3 regions of the Nocardia sp. NPDC056564 genome follow, and region 2 is predicted to be linked to each of the others. Evidence: riboswitches for the same ligand, from Rfam matches in the RefSeq annotation. Region 2 holds a riboswitch; each other region holds the start of a gene.
The links. Region 2 has a riboswitch for S-adenosylmethionine ahead of ACFQ9K_RS33730 (aminotransferase class V-fold PLP-dependent enzyme). Riboswitches for the same ligand answer to the same signal wherever they lie in the genome.
Positions count from the first base shown of each region.

Region 1: linked by a shared signal. The riboswitch ahead of ACFQ9K_RS39715 (bifunctional o-acetylhomoserine/o-acetylserine sulfhydrylase) and the one ahead of ACFQ9K_RS33730 (aminotransferase class V-fold PLP-dependent enzyme) in region 2 are both predicted to bind S-adenosylmethionine.
Region 3: linked by a shared signal. The riboswitch ahead of ACFQ9K_RS28665 (amino acid ABC transporter permease) and the one ahead of ACFQ9K_RS33730 (aminotransferase class V-fold PLP-dependent enzyme) in region 2 are both predicted to bind S-adenosylmethionine.

Region 1 covers NZ_JBHTUR010000025.1:78,957-81,192, reverse strand. The annotation lists gene ACFQ9K_RS39715 (bifunctional o-acetylhomoserine/o-acetylserine sulfhydrylase) at 1-1,294, opposite strand, end outside; SAM riboswitch class IV at 1,388-1,498, opposite strand; gene ACFQ9K_RS39710 (TetR/AcrR family transcriptional regulator) at 1,550-2,236, opposite strand, start outside.
Region 2 covers NZ_JBHTUR010000018.1:27,649-29,884, forward strand. The annotation lists gene ACFQ9K_RS33725 (flavin reductase family protein) at 1-62, shown strand, start outside; gene ACFQ9K_RS33730 (aminotransferase class V-fold PLP-dependent enzyme) at 88-1,407, opposite strand; SAM riboswitch class IV at 1,454-1,567, opposite strand; gene ACFQ9K_RS33735 (LysE family translocator) at 1,678-2,236, shown strand, end outside.
Region 3 covers NZ_JBHTUR010000013.1:95,932-98,167, reverse strand. The annotation lists gene ACFQ9K_RS28670 (hypothetical protein) at 1-180, opposite strand, end outside; SAM riboswitch class I at 570-664, shown strand; gene ACFQ9K_RS28665 (amino acid ABC transporter permease) at 935-1,951, shown strand; gene ACFQ9K_RS28660 (amino acid ABC transporter ATP-binding protein) at 1,948-2,236, shown strand, end outside.

The sequences.
Region 1 (2,236 bases), on a different contig from region 2:
TGTCCTCGATTCCCTCGATGCCCACCGCCAAGCGGACCAGACCCGGAGTGACGCCGGCGAGCAGTTGCTCTTCGGGTGTCAGCTGTGAGTGTGTGGTCGACGCGGGGTGAATCACGAGGGAGCGCACATCTCCGATGTTAGCCACATGGCTGTGCAGGGCTAATCCGTCCACGAACTTCTTGCCCGCATCGACACCGCCGCGCAGCTCGAAGGCGACGATCGCGCCCGGCCCCTTCGGCGCCAGCTGCTGCGCGCGCTCGTACCACGGCGAATCCGGCAGGCCGGCGTAGATCACCTTGGTGACGTCCGGCTGCTCGGTCAGGAATTCGGCCACCGCCTTGGCGTTGGCCACGTGCCGCTCGACCCGCAGGCTCAGCGTCTCGATGCCCTGGCTGATCAGGAACGCGTTGAACGGCGAGATGGCCGAACCGAGGTCGCGCAGCAACTGCACGCGCGCCTTGAGTGCGAAGGCGGGCGCGCCGAGATCGGCGAACACCGCGCCGTGGTAGCTCGGGTCCGGTGTGGTGAAGCCGGGGAAGCGGGGCAGGCCCTGCGCGTCGGTCACCGTCCAGTCGAAGTTGCCGCCGTCGACGATCACCCCGGCCACCGCCGAGCCGTGCCCGCCGAGGTACTTGGTCGCCGAGTGCACGACGATGTCGGCGCCGTGCGCCAGCGGCTGGATCAGGTACGGGGTGGCCACCGTGTTGTCCACGATGAGCGGCAGCCCGGCGTCGTGCGCGATCGCGGAGATGCCGGGGATGTCGAAGATCGCGCTGCTCGGGTTGGCGATGGTCTCGCCGTAGAACGCCTTGGTGTTCGGGCGGATCGCGGCCCGCCACTGATCCAGGTCGTCGGGATCGTCGACGAAGGACACCTCGATGCCGAGCTTGGGCAACGAGTAGTGGAAGAGGTTGTAGGTGCCGCCGTAGAGGTGCGGGCTGGACACGATGTGGTCGCCCGCGGACGCCAGGTTCAGGATCGCGAAGGTCTCCGCGGCCTGACCGGAGGCCAGCAGCAGGGCCGCGACACCGCCCTCGAGCGCGGCGACGCGCTGCTCGACCACGTCCTGGGTGGGGTTCATGATCCGGGTGTAGATGTTGCCCGGCTCGGCGAGCCCGAACAGCGCTGCGGCGTGGTCGGTGTCGCGGAAGGCGTACGAGGTGGTCTGGTAGATGGGCAGGGCCCGGGCGCCGGTGGCGCCGTCGGGGGCCTGCCCCGCGTGCACCTGCTTGGTCTCGAAGGACCACTGCGCGGTGGGATCGACGTCGGCCGCGGGCACGGTGGAATCACTCATGAGCTTTGCTCCAAAGAAAAGGGTTGTTCGCCAGAACTACGGGGGTTATCGGGATTTGGGCGAAGTACAACAACACATTTCGGGAACCTCCTGAAAGCGCGCTTGCTCTCGACCTTCGAGAGCCCGGTCATCACCCGGAGCACCCCACCGCTGCTGGAGGGTTGCCGTCCAGCAAGCCGGGGCTTCGCGCTGGCACTCATGACCTCAGGGAATCATAACCGGCCGCCCCGCAGCGGCCGAAACCTATCCGCGAACTCAGCCGGAAGTGCTGGTCCGCGCGCCGCCGCAGACCCGGATGAACTCGTCGTACGCCGCGCAGAACGAGTTGCGCCCCGCGGTCGCGGCATCGTGCAGATCGTCGTGGTCGAACATGCTCTCGCCGCACTCCATCGCGAGGTGACCGATGAGCTGCCAGGTGCCGAGGATCAGCCGCACCGGCAGCGCGCAGGGCGTGGTGCCGAGTCGTTCGGCGACCACCGCGGCGATGGCGATGTTCTTGTTGTCCGCGTGCTCGATGCTGCGCGCGCTGACCGCGGGGCTGCTGCGCACGATCCGCTGCATCTGCTGGAACTGCCGGAACGAGACCGGCCCGCCGCCGGGTTCGCTGACGGCTCGGTCGATCACCCGCAGGAACGCCGTACGTAGCGATTCCAGCTCGTTGCCGCCGGCCGGTAGTTCGCGCAGCGTCTGCGCCACGGCCTGGCCGAAGTCCTGCACCGGCCCGAGCACGATGTCCTCTTTGCTGTCGAAGTACCGGTTGATCGTGCGCGGCGAGACGTCCGCGGCGTTGGCGATCTGCTCGACCGTCGTCGCGTCGAAACCCTGTGTGTCGCACAGGTTCAGCCCGACCTCGATGATCCGCAACCGGGTCTGCTGCTTCTTGCGTTCGCGCAGGCCGGGATGGGCGTTCGCGGGGGTCTCCGCTGCGGCAGTCGTGCCCGT
Region 2 (2,236 bases):
CCGCCGCCCCCCTCCTCTACTACAACGGCCGCTACCACCGCCCCACCAAACTCGGCGACTGAGCCGCGGCGCCGACTGCCGGCGGGACTAGCCGATCAGGCAGGGGGCGGCGCCGGTGGGGGCTTCGGAGGTGAAGGGGCGGGTTTCGGGGGTGGGGTTCCAGAGGCCGTGGGTGGTGGCGTAGTTCCAGGCGGGGCCGGTGTGGACGAGGGTGGCGATGGCTTGGACGAGGCGGTCCACGTCGGCGGGGGTGGTGCCGAGGCCGATGCTGGCGCGCAGGGCGCCGTCGAGATCCAGGCGGGCGAGCAGGGGGTGGGCGCAGAAGCGGCCGTCGCGGACGCCGATGCCGTGTTCGGCGGAGAGGTAGGCGGCGACGTGGCCGGGGACGAAACCGTCCAGGGTGAAGGCGACGATGCCGACGGTGTCGGGGGCGTCGGTCCAGATGCGCAGCAGGTTGACGCCGGGGATGGCGGCGAGGCCGGCGCGGAGTCGATCGGCGAGCTGATGTTCGGTGGCGGCGAGGGTTTCCGCATCGATCGCACAGAGCGCGTCACAGGCGGCGGCCAGCGCGGCGGCGCCGAGCACGTTGGGCGAACCACCCTCGTGCCGCTGCGGCGCGGGCGCCCACTCGGCGCCGGTGGTGCTGACCTCGCGGACCGCGCCGCCGCCGGCCAGGTAGGGCTCCGCGCGGTCGAGCCAGTCGCGTCGGCCGACCAGCACGCCGGCGCCGAACGGCGCGTACAGCTTGTGCCCGGAGAACGCGAGGTAGTCGATGCCGGTGTCGCGCAGGCTGATTCGCCGGTGCGGTGCGAGCTGGGCCGCGTCCACCAGGATGCGGGCGCCGCACTGGTGCGCGATCGTGGCCAGCCGCTCGAGCGGCAGCACCTCGCCGGTGACATTGGACGCGCCGGTCACCGCGAGCAGCGCGGCGGGCTTGCTGCACAGCTCGGCGACCAGCCGCCCGATGGTCTCCTCGACGGTCGCCGCGGCCTGCACGACGCGGCGGCCATGCCTGGTCCAGGGCAGGAAGTTGGCGTGATGCTCGATGTCGAGCACCACGGTGTCGCCGGGCACGCAGGAGGCGAGCAGGTTCAGCGAGTCGGTGGTGTTGCGGGTGAACACGACGACTTGGTCGTCGGCCGCGTCCAGGAAGCGCGAGACCGAACCGCGGGCGGCCTCGTAGCACTCGGTGGAGATCCGCGAGGCGTAGCCCGCGCCGCGGTGCACGCTCGCGTAGAACGGCAGCAGCTGCTGGATCCGATCGGTGACCTGCGCCAAGGCCGGCGCGCTCGCGGCGTAGTCGAAGTTGGCGTAGGTGGTCGTCCCACCCTGGACCAGCGGCACCTGGAGGTCGTCACCGGAAACCCGGGCGAGGGGGGCACAGTCCTTGGTCACAACAGCGGTCATCACGAATTCCCGTCGGCTCTGGGACTCGTGATCAGGAGATTCGTCGAGTCCGCGCTTGCCGCACCCGGTCGGGCGTCGGCCTGGTCGTCACCCGGAGCACCCCACCGCGGAGGAGGGTTGCCGACCAGCAAGCCGGGGCTGAACGCTGGTACTCATGACCTGATCCGAGATTGGCAGACGGCCCCCCGCGCTGTCAACCATGATCTCGTCGCGTGTGTCGGCAGGCGATAAAGCGTTGCCAATCACGCCGTTCTGGGTTCACATCATGAGGTGTCACTTTCGCTGCTGATCAGCTTCATCGGCCTGTGCGTGCTGCTGGCGCTCACGCCGGGGCCGGATTCGTTCCTGGTGCTGCGCTTCTCGCTGGTGGACGCGCGACCGGGGATCGCCGCCGCGATCGGGTCGGCGCTGGGCGGGATCCTGTGGGCGGTGGTGGTCGCGGCGGGCGTCGCCGCGCTGCTGGAGCAGTCCGCCACCGCGTACCGCACGCTCAAGCTGATCGGCGGAATCTACCTGGTGTACTTGGGCATTCGCGCGCTGCTCGACCAGCGGCGGCAGCGCCGGGCGGCCGGCGGATCCGGTGCCGCCGAGGACCTGCCGGCCACCGCGCGCGGCACCCGCGCCTCGGTTCGCTCGGCGTTCACCGCGGGCGTCGTCTCGTGCATGTTCAACCCGAAGGTCGGCCTGTTCTACCTCGCCGTGCTCCCCCAGTTCCTGACCGAGGTCACCTTCGCCAACACACTCGCGCTCGGCGCCGTCGAATCGTCGATCGCCGCGGTAGCGATGGTGCTCCTGGCCCTGGCGGCCTCCCGCGCGGTCGCGCTGCTGC
Region 3 (2,236 bases), on a different contig from region 2:
GACGCCGAACAGGTCGCCGGGCGCGACGGCGCCGGTCTGCCCGGAACGGTCGGTGACCACCGGCGGAACCGGCGCGACGGGCGGATTGGGGGCCGCGCCCGCGGACGTGGCCGCGAGCGCCAGCGCGACCGAGCAGGTCGCGACAGCGGACAATACGGTCAGACGGCGCGTTACGGCCACGGAGACCTCTTCTCATCGTCGACGCGATCGAAGGCTGACGGTACTCCGGCAAACGCGCTGAACTGGCCGTATTACCCACGGCAAGCCATCGGCGTGTCTTCGGGACAGCGGCGGCGGTGCTCCGTTCGCGGGGTCCGCCCCCCGAGACTCGCGGTAGGCCGTATGCTGCTTCGCGGCGGCGCCGCCCGAGTCCGTGAGCGCCCGCCCCGCACCAGTCGACCGATCCCGAACCGACTGCGCCAGCGTATATCCGGCTATCCGATCTACCCGGCGAACCGGCCCGCGGCAAGATCTACGCTCACCCTGATTACTTCCCTTGCCTAAGGGTTCCCCTGCTGGGCATGATAATTCGGCTCGACCCTGACATCGTCCGATGTCCGGATCGACGACAACCATCCAGAGCGACCGAGAGACCTGGCTCGTCGACGTCGCAGCAACCCCCCGGTTCACCGGGTGCGGGTGCTTCCGCCGGGACCGATGGAGGAGAACCGAAGTGCGAATCGCCGCTGCCCGAGGCACCCGTTGGGGCCGCCGACACATCGACCAATGCAAGGTGACCTCCGCGAGCTGTCGGGGCTGACCCGCAGCCAGTTCGTTGCACCCGTCGCTGGCCGGGTGGTGTGACCGCGGCCCGATGTGGCGCGGTCTCGTTCGTTCTTCCGAAGGACCACGACATGAGTGAGCGCAGCGAGCGGCCGATAGGCACAGCTGCCAATGCAGTCATGACGGAGCCGAGCGCCAGCGAGGCGGAGTCATGAGTGCATCCGTTGCACCCGATGCCGTCGATAAAGCCGCTGGCCGATCCGAACCGATACTCGACCCGGTGCCGGGCGAATCCGCGGCGACAACGGCGGGCTCCGCGCCGAAGGTGGCCAAGCAATGGCATCCATGGCGCTGGGTGATCAGCGCCGTCGCGCTCATCCTGCTGGCCCAGTTCGTCCACGGGTTGGTCACCAATCCCGGGTGGGACTGGCCGACATTCGCCAAGTACATCACCGCGAAGTCGGTGCTGGCCTCGCTGAAGGTGACTTTGGAGCTCACCGCCTGGGGCACCGCGCTCGGCTTCCTGCTCGGCACCGCGCTGGCTATCGCGCGGCTGTCGAACAATCCGGTGCTGCGGGTGATCTCGTGGTGCTACATCTGGGCGTTCCGGTCGATTCCGCTCATCGTGCAGTTGCTGTTCTGGTTCAACATCGCCTACCTGTACCACACGCTCTCGGTCGGAATCCCGTTCGGCCCGGCGTTTTTCACCTTCGAGGTGAACGGCGTGATCAGCGGGTTCACCGCGGCGGTGATCGGGCTCGCGCTGCATCAGGCCGCGTACTCGGCCGAGATCATCCGCGCGGGCATCATCTCCGTGGATGCCGGTCAGCTGGAAGCGGCTGCCGCGCTCGGCATTCCGAAGGTGCGCCAGTTCCGCTCGATCGTGGTCCCGCAGGCCATGCGCTCGATCCTGCCGAACGCGACCAACGAGGTGATCAGCCTGTTCAAGGGCACCTCGATCGTCTCGGTGATGGCGATCGCCGAGCTGTTCTACCAGGTCCAGGTGATCTACGGCCGCAACGGCCGGGTGGTGCCGCTGCTGCTGGTCGCCACCGCCTGGTACATCGTGCTCACCACCATTCTGTCGGTGGCGCAGTACTACATCGAGCGCCACTACGCCAAGGGCACGCAGCGCACACCCCCGCCGTCGCCCGCCCAGCGGGCCTGGCAGAAGCTGCGCGAGATCGCCGATTCCGGTTCCACCGCACCGCGAGGAGCGACCCGATGAGCACCGCACGCGCCGTCGAGGTCCGCGGCGTCCGCAAATCCTATGGCGCGCACGAGGTCTTGCGCGGCGTCGACCTGACCGTGCGCTCCGGCGAGGTGGTCACGGTGATCGGCCCGTCCGGGTCGGGCAAGTCCACGTTGCTGCGGGTGGTCAACCATCTGGAGTCGCTGGACGCGGGCACCGTGCACATCGACGGTGAGCTGATCGGATATCGGCTGCGCCGCAACACCTTGCACGCGCTGCCCGACCGCGAGGTGCGCAGGCAACGCTCCCGCATCGGGTTCG